One region of the Bacillus shivajii genome, then DNA from elsewhere that is predicted to be linked to it. Evidence: riboswitches for the same ligand, from Rfam matches in the RefSeq annotation. Region 1 holds a riboswitch; each other region holds the start of a gene.
What was found. Region 1 has a riboswitch for cyclic di-GMP ahead of LGQ02_RS15015 (WxL domain-containing protein). Riboswitches for the same ligand answer to the same signal wherever they lie in the genome.
Positions count from the first base shown of each region.

Region 1 (5,723 bases):
GAAAATTATGCTCTTATTTTGTTAGAGCATTATAAGCAAGTCATTGAAAGTAAGGATAAAGTAATCTTTGAGTTTAGTGATAATCAAATGAACACATTTGAAGAGGTTTCCTTAAATCCGTTTTTTGGTGAAAATGGCGAGATTAGTTACATCGTTTCGATCACTCGTGACATCTCGAAAAGGAAAAGAGTAGAAAGAGAACTGTCGATTAACGAACAAAAATATAAATCATTAGTTGAGAATAACAGTGACAGTGTGTTTGCCCTTGACTTAGAAGGGAATTTCCTTTCAGTCAATCAAGCAGGTGAACGACTGTCTGGTTATCATAAAGATGAGTTAATAGGAACAAACTTTTCAAAATTGGTGTTAGAAGAATGTTTAGAGGAAACCTATGAACATTTTTTGAAAGCTAAAGCTGGAAGTACAGAAGAATATAAAGTGAAGGTTATCCATAAAAATGAGGAGGTCGCTCTTACTTTAGTGAAGAATGTTCCGATTATTGTAGAAGGAGAGGTAATCGGAATTTATGGAATCGCGAAAGATATAACAGAAGAACATGAAATGAATAAAATTATTAAGTACAATGAAGAGTTTTATCGTAACTTAATCGATCAATCTCCAGACCCGATCCTTATTCATCAAGAAGGGTTTATTAAATACGGAAACTATGCATTCATGAAGCTTGTAGAAGCTTCTAGTAAAGAACAGCTATTCGGAAAAGCATTAAATGATTTTATCCCATTTATTGGTCGGAGTTCGGTAGAAGAGCGAGTAAATGAACTTTTAGAAGGTGGGCATTCTGAACCTGTAGAGGGCCCTATCGTTACGTTAGATGGTGAAGCACGTCAAGTGGAGTTTTTTGAAACGACGACAACATATAAAGGAAAGCCTGCAATCCATGCTGTTTTACGTGACATTACGAAACGAAAAGAACTCGAGACAAAAATTGAGAAAATGGCATTTTATGATTATTTAACGGATTTACCTAACAGGCAACTGTTTAAAGAACATATGGAAAAAGCGATTGAAAACGCTAAGCGTAAAAATACATCCTTTGCTTTATTGTTTATAGATGGAGACGAATTTAAAGACGTGAATGACACGGTTGGTCATGAGGGTGGAGACGCGTTTATAAAAGAATTCGCTTCAAGACTTAGTGAAAGTGTACGGAATGTTGATACGGTTGCTAGAATCGGTGGTGATGAATTTAATATTTTGTTAGCGGATATTAACGACGAGAAACAAGTAGTGAATATCATTGAACGGATTAATGAGAATTTAAGCAGGCCTTGGGAATATGACGGCTACTCAATGGATATGACGATGAGCGTAGGGATTGCATTATATCCTGATCATGGTGAGAGTATGAAATCATTAGTGATCAAAGCCGATGATGCCTTATATACTGTAAAAGAAAGAGGCGGAAATGATTTTCAGTTTTACAATGAAAGTATTGGAAAAACAGAATAGTCTGGAGAACCACCTTATTACATGTTTATCGTAATAAGGTTTTTTAAGCTGATCAAAAACTTTTTTACGTAGTCAATCATCTGGAAATGATAGTTAGTAAGGAGGGGAGAGGAATGAACCTGTTTGTATCTCATGATATCTATCTTGATGAGTGTAATATGACGTGCGCTATATTACATGTAGATCCTCAAATTTATACGTATGAATTTTCTAGCGAGCTTGGTGAGAAACATCCAAGTTTAAACACTCTTGCCTTGAGCTATATCCGACACTCGATTCCGAATACAAAAGTAAAATTGATAAAAGTGGTTGTTGGCTCTTTATTATTGACTTCTATAATTACAACACCGTTGAGTATTTCAAGCGCAACCTCTGCCGAAGAACTCCCCCCAGGTCAAGAAGATGCGGATGGTTTGCCCCCAGGACATACTGAAGAAACTGAAAACCCTCCTCATACAGAGGAAGATGGGGCGCCTGAACATGCCGATTCAACGGAGGAGAATGAATTACCTCCTGGTCATACAGATGATACGGAGAACCCAGAACATGCAGGGGAACCTGGGACGCCTGATCATGCAGAAGGGGGTAATGACCAAGAGAAAGGTGAGGACTTCATGCCTTTTTTAGGGCCAATTGAAATTGGGGACTTTTCCGCAGTTACATTAAATGGACAAATTCAACAAACCGTTGCACAAATTAACTCATTTCCAATATACAATGAATATCCACTAACTGACGGATGGCATATAACAGTTAAAGCAGAACCGCTTACAAATCAACATGGACACCGTCTTCCTCCAGGGTCATTAAATATAGAGGCTCCAGTTCTTTCAAATATTGAAGAGCATTCATCGGCAGCAAGTGAGTTGAAAGTAAGAGGTGGAGCGATTGATTTAAACGACGGATTAAAATTGGTAAGTGCTTCAGCTGGAGGTGGAATTGGAAGTTTTCTTGTATCCTTTGGGTCACATGCGTTAGGTTTAACGCTAGAGCCGGAACATACAATGGAAGGTACATATTCGACGACAATAATCGTAAATATAACAGCTGGCCCTTAAGATCTAGTAGAAAAAGGGCTTTATTTTTATGCAAAATACATCATCTTTCATTTTTTTTTTTTCATTATTTTCACTGGTAACAATGGAAACATTTGATGGCTAGAAAAGGCCCTGAAATCAAGGTATGATAACAAATGTAAGATATATCACACACCATCTGATTGAACAGTTTCATATGTTCATTCCTTACAAAAGGCAAAATTGTTGAAAGACAATGACGCAAAGCCATGTGCCTAAGGCAAGAAGAAATGCTATGGTCGACAGGTTGCTAAAGAATGAAAGGAGTATCTATTACTTCCTTGAAATTCTTGCTATGCGACAAAGGTATAAGTAAGAATTTTTTTATGCCCAAAATGAGGATAAAGGTGAGTGAGATATAGATTATCTCAAAAAAAAATTACCTATAGGGGGAAATAAATAGATGAAAAAGATCGTAACTGTTTTATCAATATTAACAATATCATTAGGGTTGTTCGCAAATCCGTCATTAGCATCAGAAGGTAGTACGTCTGGTAATGCTGAAGTGACAGGTGGTCAACTCAGTATCGAAGTACCAAATGCAACTACTTTTGCAGGTGTAACATTAGACGGTACGGTTCAAACAACAACTGCATCATTAGATAGTTTGAAAATCGTTGACCCAACAGGAACAGGTGCTGGCTGGAACGTGCAAGTATCTGCATCTCCGATACAAAAAGATGACGGTACTCATACACTGCCTAAAGAGTCTCTTAACTTAGCAGCACCTTCATCAGTAATTGCTGGTACGGGCTCTTCAAGTGCAGAATATGTAACACCAAAAGGTGGTTCACTAGATGTTCCAGTAAATGTTTTAAGTGCTGCAGTCGATGAAGGAAAAGGAACATTCACAGCGGCTTTCCCTACTGATGCATTATCTTTAACATTAAGCCCAGATACAGCTTTAGCAGGTCAATATGAAACAATGTTTTCTTGGAACCTTACAGCAGGTCCAACTCAATAATATATAAAGACAACAGCCGTGTTAAAAATAACATGGCTGTTTTTTTCGCGAGTGGCAGCACATGTGCTAAAGGGTGAGAGTCCCGAATGCATCGGCCAGCCGGCAAGCATTAGCTGACAGATAGTGCGTTGACTGTGAAGTAGCGTGCGGAGGATCTGAAGGCAAACCTCTGAACAGAGCTGATATCCCATGTTGGCACGAGAGTTGGATGACTGTGCAAGAGAACAGAAAGTCCGAATAGCTGGAAACTCAAAGTGTTATGAGGGCTGGATTAGAGGGAAAGTACATGATGTGACCCATTGAGATCTCCCTGCTTCCTAAAGTAGGTATTGATGTTACAAGGCTAAGCCAAGGACACAAGATGAGCTTTAAAGGGAGAAGTCAGAGATCGCCATAGTAGTGGAGAAGCTCATGCCAATGACCTACTGGCGACAGTAGCGAGGACAGCACATGAGTGAAACTGTACACAGATACAGTTGCGAACCTATACCCAAAAGGTGAGGAATCGTGCGAAGGGCGTGACCCATAGAAGAACAATGTGAGTAGGCTTACTTATGACTGCGGAAATAGACAGAAGCTGGACAAGAGCCAAGGGGGCTGATGCCAGGGTGGAACAGAAGGGTACACCGTCTATCGCCGAAATGTGAAATATAAGGTATTGCCATCGGCTACCAACCTTGATATGTTCGACATTTCATATGGAGAAGCAGAAGCAAAGGAAGAAACGAAAGCAGTGGCGTAAGGGGAATAACAGATGGAAAGACGTGTATGGTACAGTTTGTACGACAAAGTGTACAAGAAAGCGAATCTAGTAAGTGCCTTTTATCAAGTAAAGAAGAACAAAGGTGCACCAGGGGTCGATAAAGTAACAATTGAAGGATATGAAGCAAAGCTGGAGGACAATCTAGAAGTGCTCCAACAGAAGCTAAAAGGTAAACGATATCGACCCAAACCTGTTCGACGAAAGATGATCGATAAAGATAATGGGAAGAAACAACGTCCACTAGGGATACCAGCGGTGGAAGATCGCATCGTACAAGCTTCTCTACGGAATGTATTGGAACCTATCTTCGAAGAAGAGTTTCTTCCGTGTAGTTATGGTTTCCGCCCAAGGATAAGTGCTCATATGGCTCTAGACAAAGTTACTGAACACTTGAGAGCAGGATACCATTATGTCATTGATGCCGATCTACAGTCCTACTTTGATACGATTCCACATGATAAATTGGAACAACAAATAAGGAAACGAGTGACGGATGGGTCTATTATCGAACTCATTCACCGTTTTCTCAAAGCAGGTGTCATGGTAGAGGATCTTTACGAAGATACTCCCGAGGGAGCTCCGCAAGGTGGTGTGTTAAGTCCGTTACTTTCGAACATCTACTTACATCAGCTTGATCAACTGATGACCGAACGTGGTCACCGTATCGTCCGCTTTGCGGATGATTTTATCATTCTTTGTAAAAGCCCAAAAGGTGCAGAAAGAGTCATGCGAAGTGTCTCAAGATTTCTTGAGAAAGAACTAAGTTTAACTGTCAATCAAGAGAAGACTAAAGTTGTCGACGCCATGAAAGAGCCATTTACATTCTTAGGGTATGAATTCATTGGCAATATTCGAAGAATAGACCCTAAGAAAGAGGTAAAATTCAAGGAGCGAGTGAGAGAAATTACTCGTAGGAACCAAACAGTTGATATCCAACTCCTTATCCAAGACAAGCTGAACCCCTACATTCGAGGTTGGGCAAATTATTTCCGCTACGGCAATGTGAAGAACAAATTCAAAGAGTGGGATAGTTGGATAAGAAGAAGGTTAAGAATGGTACAACTTAGAAGTTGGAGACATATAAAGAACCTCCATCGCCTTCTTAGAAGGAAGGGATGGAGGGAAGAAAACCTCAGAGGAATCCGTATGTTTGCTTGGCGAAGTTCCAAAAGTCCAATGGTTCATGCGGCGTTAGACAATGAGTTCTTTTCAGAGCTGGGACTCGTAAGTTTATCATCTGTTCATGATGAACGTTATCTCTAGAAGGGATATATGGGAAGAGCCACATGCGAAGATCCGCACGTGTGTGCTCTGTGAGAGGCGTGGTCAGTAATGGCGACGCCTACTCGGTTATATCAAAAATGAAAATGGGTGATCTCGGTTACAATACTCTTGTAAAGGAGTGATATTTTTGAGGCGGAAAGTGATTTTATTAGTAATATTATTCATA
Region 1 covers NZ_CP084703.1:3,085,819-3,091,541, reverse strand. Annotated here, with positions in the region: gene LGQ02_RS15025 (diguanylate cyclase domain-containing protein) at 1-1,470, shown strand, start outside; gene LGQ02_RS15020 (ICP22 family protein) at 1,584-2,528, shown strand; cyclic di-GMP riboswitch class I at 2,713-2,801, shown strand; gene LGQ02_RS15015 (WxL domain-containing protein) at 2,950-3,510, shown strand; gene ltrA (group II intron reverse transcriptase/maturase) at 4,265-5,536, shown strand; gene LGQ02_RS15005 (WxL protein peptidoglycan domain-containing protein) at 5,685-5,723, shown strand, end outside.

Region 2 (5,723 bases), 2.2 Mb from region 1:
ACCAACCACAATTAGATTTGACTCTCAATAAAGCAACAGCGTTTGAAGCATTAATTCGCTGGGATCACCCTGACCTAGGAATGATTTCACCTGCTGACTTTATTCCAATTGCAGAAGAAACTGGGCTAATTATTCCTATTGGAGACTGGGTGTTACAAACGGCTTGTAATCAGATAAAAGAGTGGGAAAAAGAAGGTTACTCTTCGTTACGAGTGTCAGTCAATCTTTCAGCACAGCAAATTTTTCAAAAAGGATTAGTAGAAAAACTCAAGGATATGCTCCGAAAAACAAAGGTCCAACCTCATTCATTGGAACTAGAAATAACGGAAAGTATGTTTATACATGATGTGAAATCTGTTGTATTAACGTTACATCAATTAAGGGAACTTGGTGTTCGGATTTCAATTGATGATTTTGGTACAGGTTATTCTTCCTTAAGTTATTTAAGAAATTTGCCTGTTGATCATTTGAAAATTGATCGTTCATTTATCGCTGACATTGAAACGAACCCAAGTAGTAAAGCCCTCACAAATGCGATAACGATGTTAGCTCATGACCTTGATTTAAAAGTTGTTGTTGAAGGAGTTGAAACAGCAAAACAGCTCGATTATGTAAAAAACTCTTCGTGCGACGTTGTTCAAGGCTTTTATTTTAGTAAACCATTACAAGCCAATGATGTACGAAACTTTTTAATAAAACAGGTGAGTAATCGTTTGTAACATTCAACAATCGTATCTTCCAGCGAATGCTTCAAGTTTTTCGCGATTGATAATTTCAATCTCATTACGACCGTGTAATTTGATCATTTGCTGGGATACGAACTGGACGAGTTTCCTGCTTAATGTTTCCGGTGTCGTTCCTATTAATGAAGCGGTATCTTTTTTTGAGATAGGAAGGGAAAATGTATCATTGTCCGGGTTTACTTTTTCGTTAAAAAGCAATAGTACACGTGCTAGACGCTGGTCAACTTCTAATAAACTCATAGAGCTAACCCACTCGTCTGCATAAAATATGCGATCATTTAATGTATCTATAAAGCGCAGAGTCATATTCGGGTTGAGTTCCATCGTTCTGATAAACCCTTGTTTTTCAACTGTACAAACAACTGTATCCTGAAGTACTTCAGCGTTAGCATAATGGTTTTTATTATGCACGAGTGCAAATTCTCCAAAGAAATCCCCAGGGAAAAGTAACCGGATGATCTGTTCTTTTCCATCCTGTGAAATCTTCGAAAGCTTTATTAAACCTTGATGAATGATGTAAAGAGATTCTGAAGGATCGCCTTCTCTGAATATGTACTCCCCTTTTTTATATTTTCGGCTGTTCTTCGCTTCTTTAATTAGTTGGAGTTCACTATCGCTCATACCTTCAAATACTGGGACGGAATGGATACAGCTATCAAGGTGACCATGATGGTTTTCGCAGCCCATGTTTAAAACCTCATTTCTTGTTATATATAATAACTTCCTATAAAACTATTTTAACGAGTACTGCCTAAGCACGTTGTGACCTAAATCGCTTTAGCAAAACAAGTGACAGTTTTAGAAATAAATTGTAAATCGTCTATTAAACTTTCCTTTATATATGTTATTATACAGATATAGGTATTTTGATCCAGGTAGTATGTATGATTATCAAAACAAAGAAATAAAACGATCAGGGCAAACCTTCAGAAATGAGGGGACGCAAAACTATAGGGGCTAAAACTTTACAGTCAAGCCAGCCAGGTGCCGTTTTAGGGGAAACACATCCTAATAAACGGGTGTGTTTTTATTTGTATTCAAACGAAAGGAAAGTACTTGATATGAATAAAAGCACAGAGAATACAGACTTATTACAGGCACAAAATAATATTCTCGAGATGATTGCAACAGGTCAGTCATATAGAAGGGTGTTAGAACGAATTACTTTTGTCATTGAAGGGTTTGTACCTTATTCGGTATGTTCCATTCTTATTTATAATGAGAAAACGAATCAGTTAGAAAATGCGGTCGCTCCTAACCTTGATGAAGAATATGTCAAAGCGGTTAATGGCATTGATATTGGAAGCAACGTTGGATCTTGTGGGACTGCGGCTTTTTATAAAAGAAATGTGATTGTAGAAAATATTGCAACCGATCCACTTTTTAGAGATTACCGTTCTCTACCATTGTCTTACGGGTTAAAAGCTTGCTTCTCAATACCGGTTTTATCATCTGAGAGAAATGTGTTAGGGACGTTTGCTTTATATTATCGTGAGTCAAAAAAGCCTACTGATTATGATTTGCAGCTTCTTCTAACGTTTTCTCATCTGGCAGCTGTTGCGATAGAGCGGAAGAAAACGGAAGAAAAACTTTACGAAAGTGAAAGAAAATATCGGTTAATTACTGAAAATGTAACGGACTTTGTAGGGATCCTCGATTCGAAGGGAGCGTATGTATACACATCCCCCTCTCATGAGAAGTATTTAGGATATTCTCCGGATGAGCTTTTAGGTACACTTGGATATGAGCATATGCATCCAGAGGATGTGACTCGTGCTTGGAAATCATTTGAAAAGTTAAAAGAAACAAATGAGCCACAAAAAGTTTCCTATCGTTTTAGAAATCGACAAGGAAAATGGCTATATTTAGAAGGATCTCTCTCTCCAATTTTTGAAGAAAATGGGGAAGTAGGTCAATATCTATATGTGTCGAGAGATATATCAGACCGTAAAAAATCCGAAGAAAGGATTTACCACTTAGCATATTACGACAAGCTGACACAAGTTCCAAATCATTGGAAACTTGTGGAGTACTTTCAAGCTATATTAAAAGAACAAAAAGATCAACCACTTGCATTCTTGTATATTGATGTGAATCGATTTAAATATGTAAATGATACGTTGGGAAGAACTTATGGTGATGACTTGTTAAAACTCATTGCGATACGTTTATCCTCATATTTTGATCATGTGTTTCGGATCAGTGGAGATGAATTTGTCATTATTTTAAACAATACGAAAGCCAATGAGGCAAATCATCACGTTCAACGGCTGCTTGAGATCTTTGAACCCCCTATTTATTTAAAGAACCATGACTTTCATATGGGGTTAAGTGTAGGTCTCAGCATGTACCCGGAGCACGGCGAGACTGTTGAGGAATTAATGAAAAATGCGAATGTTGCCCTTCGTTATTCTAAGAAAAGTAACCATAGTCAGTACCAGTCCTTTACATACGAAATGAGCCATGAAATGGACCGAAAAATGGAGCTTGAAAGCCAGTTACGTTTTGCATTAGAAAATAATGATTTTACTCTTTATTATCAACCACAGTTAGATAACGAAACTGGTCAAATTATCGGTTCTGAAGCACTGCTCCGATGGAAAAATCCAGTTTTAGGACATATCTCTCCAGCTGATTTTATTCCTGTAGCAGAAGAAACAGGGTTAATCGTTCCGATTGGAAACTGGGTGCTTAAAGAGGCTTGTAAACAACAAAAAAAGTGGTTAAATGATGGGAGCTTGTTAAAATCCGTCTCTGTTAATTTGTCTGTAGAACAATTTTATCAAGATGATTTAGTACAGGTCGTAACAGAAGTTTTAAAAGAAACAGAGTTGGATCCAAATAATTTAATATTAGAAATTACAGAAACAGTGATTTTAGAAAAAAACGATGTAGCGATTCGAACGTTAGAGCAGCTTCGATCAATGGGTGTGAAAATTGCTTTAGATGATTTTGGAACAGGTTATTCTTCATTGAATTACCTTAAAGACTTACCGATTGATATATTAAAAATTGATAAATCTTTTCTTCATGATATGGATTCTGACCCTAAAGCAAAAGAAATCTTATCAATGATTATTGCTCTTACAAGAAAATTAGGTTTAAGAGTCCTAGCTGAAGGAGTAGAAACAGAAGACCACTTCCAATTTTTAAAGGAACGACAATGTCATGAGGTTCAAGGGTTTTTCTTTAGTGCACCGATCCCTAGTGAACAATTCACACAATTATTAAAGGTGAAAACTGTTTAAGGAGAATTTTTCGATGCATGTAATCTAACATTTAAAAAAAGAATTCAGAAAGGAAATCCTTTTCTTTTTATTCTCATATCAGTTATATCGTTAAATAACTGCTTTTAAAAACCTCACAGCGTGAGGTTTTTTAGTTAAATAATAATTATTATGAAAAATATGGAAAAAAATCATGGTATTACATTTATTATATATATATGTTTATAAGGGATGTTGTTTATGAGGATTGGAGGGGGTCTAATTGTCAAGCGAATTGACTATTGATCGGATGCTTTCAATCATTCGGTATGGATTGGGGAAAACAAATAATCCGAAAAAAGTAATCATTATAGGGGCAGGAGTCTCAGGGCTTGTAGCGGCTTCCTTGTTAAAAGGAGCTGGACACAATGTGGTTGTTTTAGAAGCTGATGATAGAGTGGGAGGTCGTGTATTCACGGTAAGGAAACCTTTCTCAGACGGACTTTACTTTGAGGCTGGAGCTATGCGCATTCCTCATACACATTATTTAGTGTGGGAATATATTAAAAAGTTGGGCTTAAAGATACATCCTTTCATAAACGCTACCCCGAATGACATGATGTATGTAAATGGAATTAAAACGCGACTTTGGTATTATCAGCAGAATCCAGATATGTTTGGCTATCCGTTAGATCCACGTGAAAAGGGGAAAACTGTAAGAGATTTTTTAGATGAAATTTTTACTCCAATACTTCCATTACTAACTCGCTATACACCACAACCGATCTATTCATTTCTTGATCCATATACCTTTGACTCTTTTCTACTTCGAAACCCGTATCAACAACAATTATCATCAGGAGCTAAGGAGAAAGTAAAAACACTTTTTGGGATACATGGTTTTTCAGAGTATAATATTATGCACATTGCACGTGCATTTAGACCTTGGCTTGAACCGGATATCGAATTTTATGAAATTGAAGGCGGAAATGACCAACTCCCATATCATCTTCTAACTCAATTAGAAGATGAAGTACGTCTTAAACAAAAGGTTACTAAGATAAAACGTGATCCAAATTCTGTAACTGTATTTACACAAGATCAAAACGCGTTAGAGGAGTCAGTATTACATGGGGATTATGCGATCATTACACTTCCTTTTTCCGCATTGCAATTAGTGGATATTCAACCGCGGGAGGCATTTTCTCGAAAAAAATGGAAAGCGATCCGCGACCTTCGCTATATCCCTGCAACACGAATAGGCATGGAGTTTAGAAGTCGTTTTTGGGAAAAACAAGGGCTTTTTGGCGGGCATACAGTGACGGACCTTCCTAGCAGGTTTACGTACTATCCTAGTCAAGGACTTGGTGACCCAGGGCCTGCGGTCATAACAGGAAGTTATACATTAGGGTCTGATACATTACTATGGGATAGCCAATCAGAGGAAGACCGTATAAAATTTTTACTAAATAATTTAGCGAAGATTCATGGCGATGTTGTATATAAAGAGTTTGTAACAGGCTATTCTTTTAGTTGGAGACAGCAGCCTTACATTGCTGGAGATTTAGCTGCTTTTAAAAATGAGGATATGACTCAGATCTATCCATATATTTCGGCACCAGAAGGCAAAATCCATTTTGCAGGTGAGCATACCTCTACTCATCCTGCATGGATTGAAGGAGCGGTTGAATCAGGTGTTCGTTCGGCATTCGAAGTTTATCAATCCTCAAAAAGTTATACCAACTAGAGAACTATTTTTTCCAAGTATGTGGTA
Region 2 covers NZ_CP084703.1:849,063-854,785, forward strand. Annotated here, with positions in the region: gene LGQ02_RS04060 (sensor domain-containing protein) at 1-719, shown strand, start outside; gene LGQ02_RS04065 (Crp/Fnr family transcriptional regulator) at 723-1,430, opposite strand; cyclic di-GMP riboswitch class I at 1,651-1,735, shown strand; gene LGQ02_RS04070 (sensor domain-containing phosphodiesterase) at 1,805-3,991, shown strand; gene LGQ02_RS04075 (flavin monoamine oxidase family protein) at 4,233-5,696, shown strand; gene LGQ02_RS04080 (hypothetical protein) at 5,701-5,723, opposite strand, start outside.
Region 2: linked by a shared signal. The riboswitch ahead of LGQ02_RS04070 (sensor domain-containing phosphodiesterase) and the one ahead of LGQ02_RS15015 (WxL domain-containing protein) in region 1 are both predicted to bind cyclic di-GMP.

Region 3 (5,723 bases), 350 kb from region 1:
CATTGGGGATTACATGCATGGGCAATTTATGCGATTGTTGCATTAGCTCTTGCTTATCAAAAGTTTAGAAAAGATGCTCCAGGATTAATGAGTTCGACACTTCAACCAGTACTTGGTGAGAAGGTGAAAGGTCCTGTTGGGAAAACAATTGATGTTGTTGCGGTATTTGCTACGTTATTCGGAGTGGCAGCTTCTCTTGGATTAGGTTCTCAACAAATTAATGCAGGGTTAGAATACTTAGTAGGAATTCCAAATAATTTTGGTGTTCAAATGATCATTATGGCGATCATTACAGTACTTTTCATTGTCTCAGCAAGTACCGGTATTTCTAAAGGGATTAAGTATTTAAGTAATGCCAACATGACAATTGCTACATTGTTGTTATTTGCAGTGCTTTTCCTAGGACCGACGTTATTTTTATTAAATATGTTTACGACAGGTTTAGGAAGCTATGTACAAAACGTTGCGTTTATGGGACTTCGTTTGTCACCGTTCGATGCAGATGAGTTAGCATGGACACAAGGATGGACGATCTTTTATTGGGCATGGTGGATTTCATGGACACCATTTGTCGGGATGTTCATTGCACGAGTTTCAAAAGGACGTACAATTCGTGAATTTACGGTTGCAGTATTATTAGTTCCAACGGTTGTATGTGGTTTATGGTTTACGGTGTTTGGTGGAACAGGGATTTATTTAGAGTTATTCCAAGGACTTGATGTATCAGGACAAGGTCTGGAAACGGCGTTATTCTTTGTTTATCAAAACTTACCATTAACAGCTCTTTTATCTGTTTTAACCGTGGCGTTAATTACAACGTTCTTTGTTACATCAGCAGATTCTGCAACATTCGTGTTAGGAATGCTGACGACAGGTGGAAAGTTAAATCCTCCAAATCGAGTGAAAATTACGTGGGGATTAATTTTAGTTGCATCAACATCTGTTTTAATGTACTCAGGTGGATTGGCAGGCTTACAAACGGCGATTATCGTCAGTGCATTACCATTGTCCTTTATTGTGCTTGTGATGTGTTACGGTTTAGTAAAAGCACTGAACAAAGAATTAAAAGAGCTCGGACAAAGCAACAAAGACGGAAAACAAAAGATGAAAAAAGCGAGTTAATATCCAAAGACTGTCACAAATGTGTACGCACAAATGTGGCAGTTTTTTTATGTCCGTTAATCCTCAATTTTGACTATAAAGCATAGGACATTTCCATAATATTACCACGTGCCTGGCACCTGGTAATATTTGGGGGTATTTTGTTATGCGTTTAAAATCCTAGTTTTGTCTATATTTAAAGTTTGTAGGAAAAAACAATAATACTGTATAGGAAGAAATAACTAGCCTGGCTATTGATTTTAGGTAATATTTTATGGTAAAGTACAATGTGCAGAGATTGTTAAAATAAATCAAATTATGTCGAAAAAATAAATAGTAAGGGCAAACTGTTTGAAAAAGCAGGACGCAAAGCTAAAGGGGCTAAATCTAAAAGATACGCCAGCCAGCTGCATAAATGTTTCATTTATTCAAGCTGCCCATTATGTATATGTAAGCAGCTTTTTTTATTTATATAAAAAGACCGTGTACAGCACCTGACTTCAGCTCTTTGCTAAGATTTATTAATAGCGTAATCAATAAATACCTTTAAGTTGCCTCAATGAATACGCATTAGAAAAAAAGGTGAAGAAGAAGAGATGATGGTAAAAACATTTCTCGTACATGATGATCCTTTTACAGAAACGAGGTGAAACGAAAAAGGCAAACCTATGGAAACGTAGTGACGCAAAACTAAAGGGACTAAGGCATAACAAAGCTAAGTCAGCCAGTTGCCGTTTGACAATGACAAACCATAAAAAAAACTTGGGAGGATCTATCATGCTTGAAGTGAAAGAAAGAATCGAAACACAAAGTGCAAAAATCATATATATAGATTCAAATAATGACTTTCCTGAAAATGTAAAAGATGACATATCTAATCAATTAAAAGCAATGTATATGAAAAAAGTCCAAACAGACCACCCTTCAATAATGAAAGAAGGCCATTCGTGGGTTGTACTATTAGTTGAAAAGCTTACACCAGAATCATTTTACCACTTACAAGAAAAGCTTCATTCTTTTAAAGCAGAACATTCTACGATATTGTTAGTGAGTAAAGAGCCAATTGGAAAACAAATTTTTAATTTCTTATCATTACCTATAAATGGAATCGTTTCATTACCATACTTAGAGAATCATTATGAGATCGTGATCAAATCCCTAATAGAAAAGCAAGCATTTCTGGAACCAGAAACACATATTAATCTCACATTAGAAATAGAAAATAAAAAGATGAGGTTAAAGCCGATTAAAACCCTTAAATTAAATAAAGAAAAAATATCTCTAGTATTAACAGAAAGAGAATGTGCTGTTCTTGATTTGATTTTAGATGGCTATAACAATAGTAAAATTGCAGAAAAATTATTTTTTGCTCACTCTACTGTTACAACCGTTATAAGTAGGATTTTAAAGAAAATGGACGCAAATGATCGTACAGATGCAATGGTTAAAGCAATAAAGAATGGTTGGGTAGATGCTGAAAGATAAAAAGGAAGGGGTGACTCATGTCACCTCTTTTTCATAGTTTGGGAATTTAAAAATAAGGAGTTTGTCGATAAGTTTTTATCTAGTTGGTACATCTAGCAACAAAAAAAGTCTGATTTTTGGTATAATGCTAACGTACATCAAAGATTTTCAAGTAAAGAAGCGAGGTATATTATTTATGTTACACCACCGAGTATACATAGCAAATGCCAGTAGACCATGGGTAACATTTATACATGGGGCAGGCGGAGATTCAACGACTTGGCATAAACAAGTAAAAGATTTTAAGAAACACTTTAATGTATTATTAATAGATTTACGAGGGCATGGTAAATCGAATGGTATCCCTTGGCAAAAAGGTGATTCACTAGAAGATATTGCAGATGAGGTTGTAAATGTCCTTGACCATCTACATATTAAGTCAACCCATCTAGTTGGCATTTCTCTTGGAACGATCATTATTCAGACAATGGCACAAAAACATACGGACCGTATTGAATCAATGATTTTAGGTGGTGCAGTCATTCAACTAAATGTTAGGACAAAGTTTTTAATGGCTCTCGGTAATTTAACGAAATATATTATTCCGTATATGTGGCTTTATCGCTTTCTTGCATGGATTATTATGCCAAAGAGTAACCATATTGAGTCGAGGAGTGCATTTGTAGATCAAGCGAAGAAAATGTGTCAAAAAGAGTTTATTCGTTGGTTCGCCCTACTAAAGGCAATGAACCCTCTACTAGAACGATTACAAACAAATTTTAATGGTATTCCAACCATGTTTATTATGGGAGAAGAAGATTATTTGTTTTTGCCAGCAGTAGAAAAGCTGGTTGAAGAAAAAGAAGGGTTATTGTTAAAAAGAATTGAAGATTCAGGCCATGTCTGTAACATCGATCAACCAAGGCAATTTAATGATGAAACGATTAAATTTATATCTACTTATCACAAAACAGAAGCGGTTTAAATTAATGGAGAAAACGAAAAACGAGCATTGGAGAATAACATCCATGCTCGTTTGTTTATTAGGTAAAAATGAAAGCAGCAAAACTAAAAATAAATGTTACTAATGAGGCCATAATAACGGACTAACAGCACCTCTAAAACAAAAAAAATCCCTGGTGCCTGGCACCTGGGGATTTTTGGTTTATGGATGTGTTTTATTTATTTTCCAAATCTCTGATGCATATTCTTGAATCGTTCTGTCACTAGAGAATTTACCAGAGTAAGCGATGTTTGTGACGCTCATGTTCATCCATGTTGAGCGGTCGCGATATGCTTGCTCGACGAGTTCGTGAGTTTCTATATAAGGGTCGAAATCTTTTAAAACAAAATAAGGGTCGTTGTGATATAAAATGTTGTAATAAATATCTTTGAACTCGATCTCCTGTGAGCCAAAAACACCTTCATTTAATTGATCTAAAATACGCCGCACGCGATCGTCTGTGTTATATATGTCTCGCGCTGTATATCCTCCGTGTTCATAGTAATTTAATACTTCATCAGCCTTAAGACCGAACATAAAAATATGTTGATCGCCAACTAAGTCACGAATTTCAATGTTTGCACCATCCATCGTACCTACAGTTAACGCACCATTCATCATCATTTTCATATTCCCTGTACCTGATGCTTCTTTACTCGCTGTGGAGATTTGTTCACTAATATCTGTAGCAGGAATGATTTTTTCTGCAAGGCTTACATTGTAGTTTTCTAAAAAGACGACCTTCAGTTTTCCGCGAATATCAGGATCGTGATTAACAATTGATGCAACGGTATGAATGAGCTTAATCACTTCTTTTGCTAAATGGTAGCTCGGTGCTGCTTTCGCCCCAAAGATAAACGTTCTCGGTGTAAGATCTAAGTTCGGGTTATCTTTTAATTCATTATAAAGGTAAATGACGTGAAAAATATTTAACAGTTGACGTTTATACTCGTGCAACCGTTTAATTTGCACATCAAAAATGGAATGTTCATCAATTTTTATCCCAGTCCGGTCATAAATTAATGACGCTAACGACCGTTTGTTTTCAAGCTTTACTTTGTCGACCTTTTCTAAAAAACTGGCATCTTTCGAGTAACGAAGGAGGCTAATTAATTGGCTCGGTCGACAAATCCAATTTGGGCCAATGACTTCACTAATCACTGTTGATAAGCGAGGGTTTACTTGAAGGAGCCAACGACGGTGAGTTACTCCGTTCGTTTTATTGTTAAAACGATCTGGAAATAGCTGATAAAAGTGTTTCATTTCTTTTTTCTTTAGTATGTCTGTGTGGATCTTCGCAACTCCGTTGACACTAAAGCTTCCGACAATAGCAAGACGTGCCATATGGACTTGTTCATCAGCAATAATGGCAAGCTCAGGAATGACGTCGCGTAATTCAGGGTGGTCAAACCATAAGCCTCGGCAAAAACGTTCATTTATTTCATCAATAATCATGTAAATGCGCGGTAGTAACTCTTGAACCATCGTTTTTGGCCATTTCTCTAACGCTTCACTTAACGTTGTATGATTCGTATAAGCAATTGTATGACGAGTGATCTCCCAGGCCTGATCCCAACCAAGGTTTTCGTCATCCATTAAGATACGCATGAACTCAGGGATTGCAAGACTTGGGTGCGTATCATTAATTTGAATGGCAATATACTCTGGTAAGTCACTGAGTGGTGCACCGATTTGTCGTTTGAAATGTCTTAAAATGTTCTGGATACTAGCTGAAACGAGAAAGTACTGTTGTTTTAACCTTAGCTCTTTACCTTCATAACTTGAATCATCTGGGTATAAAAAACCTGAAATTTGTTCGATCGAATGTTTATGGTCAAGATGGTGGTAATATTTTGAACTTTTGCTCGTTAAATAATCCGTATCTCTTGTAATCGACTCTGCACTCCATAGACGCAATGTATTGACAACTTGGTTATTGTAGCCGACAACAGGAATGTCGTATGGAACGGCATTGACTTGGTCCGTATTCTTATAGTGAAATTCAAGTGACCCATCAATTTTTCGGTGCATATGTACAGAGCCGCGGAAATGAATTTTTACGCTTTCTTCTCCTTTTCGTGTTTCCCATGGGTATTCTTCTTGGAGCCAATAATCAGGGAGCTCGATTTGATGACCGTGAATGATTCGTTGCTCA
Region 3 covers NZ_CP084703.1:3,433,750-3,439,472, reverse strand. Annotated here, with positions in the region: gene LGQ02_RS16585 (glycine betaine uptake BCCT transporter) at 1-1,122, shown strand, start outside; cyclic di-GMP riboswitch class I at 1,433-1,516, shown strand; cyclic di-GMP riboswitch class I at 1,751-1,837, shown strand; gene LGQ02_RS16580 (response regulator transcription factor) at 1,879-2,586, shown strand; gene LGQ02_RS16575 (alpha/beta fold hydrolase) at 2,762-3,550, shown strand; gene LGQ02_RS16570 (glycogen/starch/alpha-glucan phosphorylase) at 3,731-5,723, opposite strand, start outside.
Region 3: linked by a shared signal. The riboswitch ahead of LGQ02_RS16580 (response regulator transcription factor) and the one ahead of LGQ02_RS15015 (WxL domain-containing protein) in region 1 are both predicted to bind cyclic di-GMP.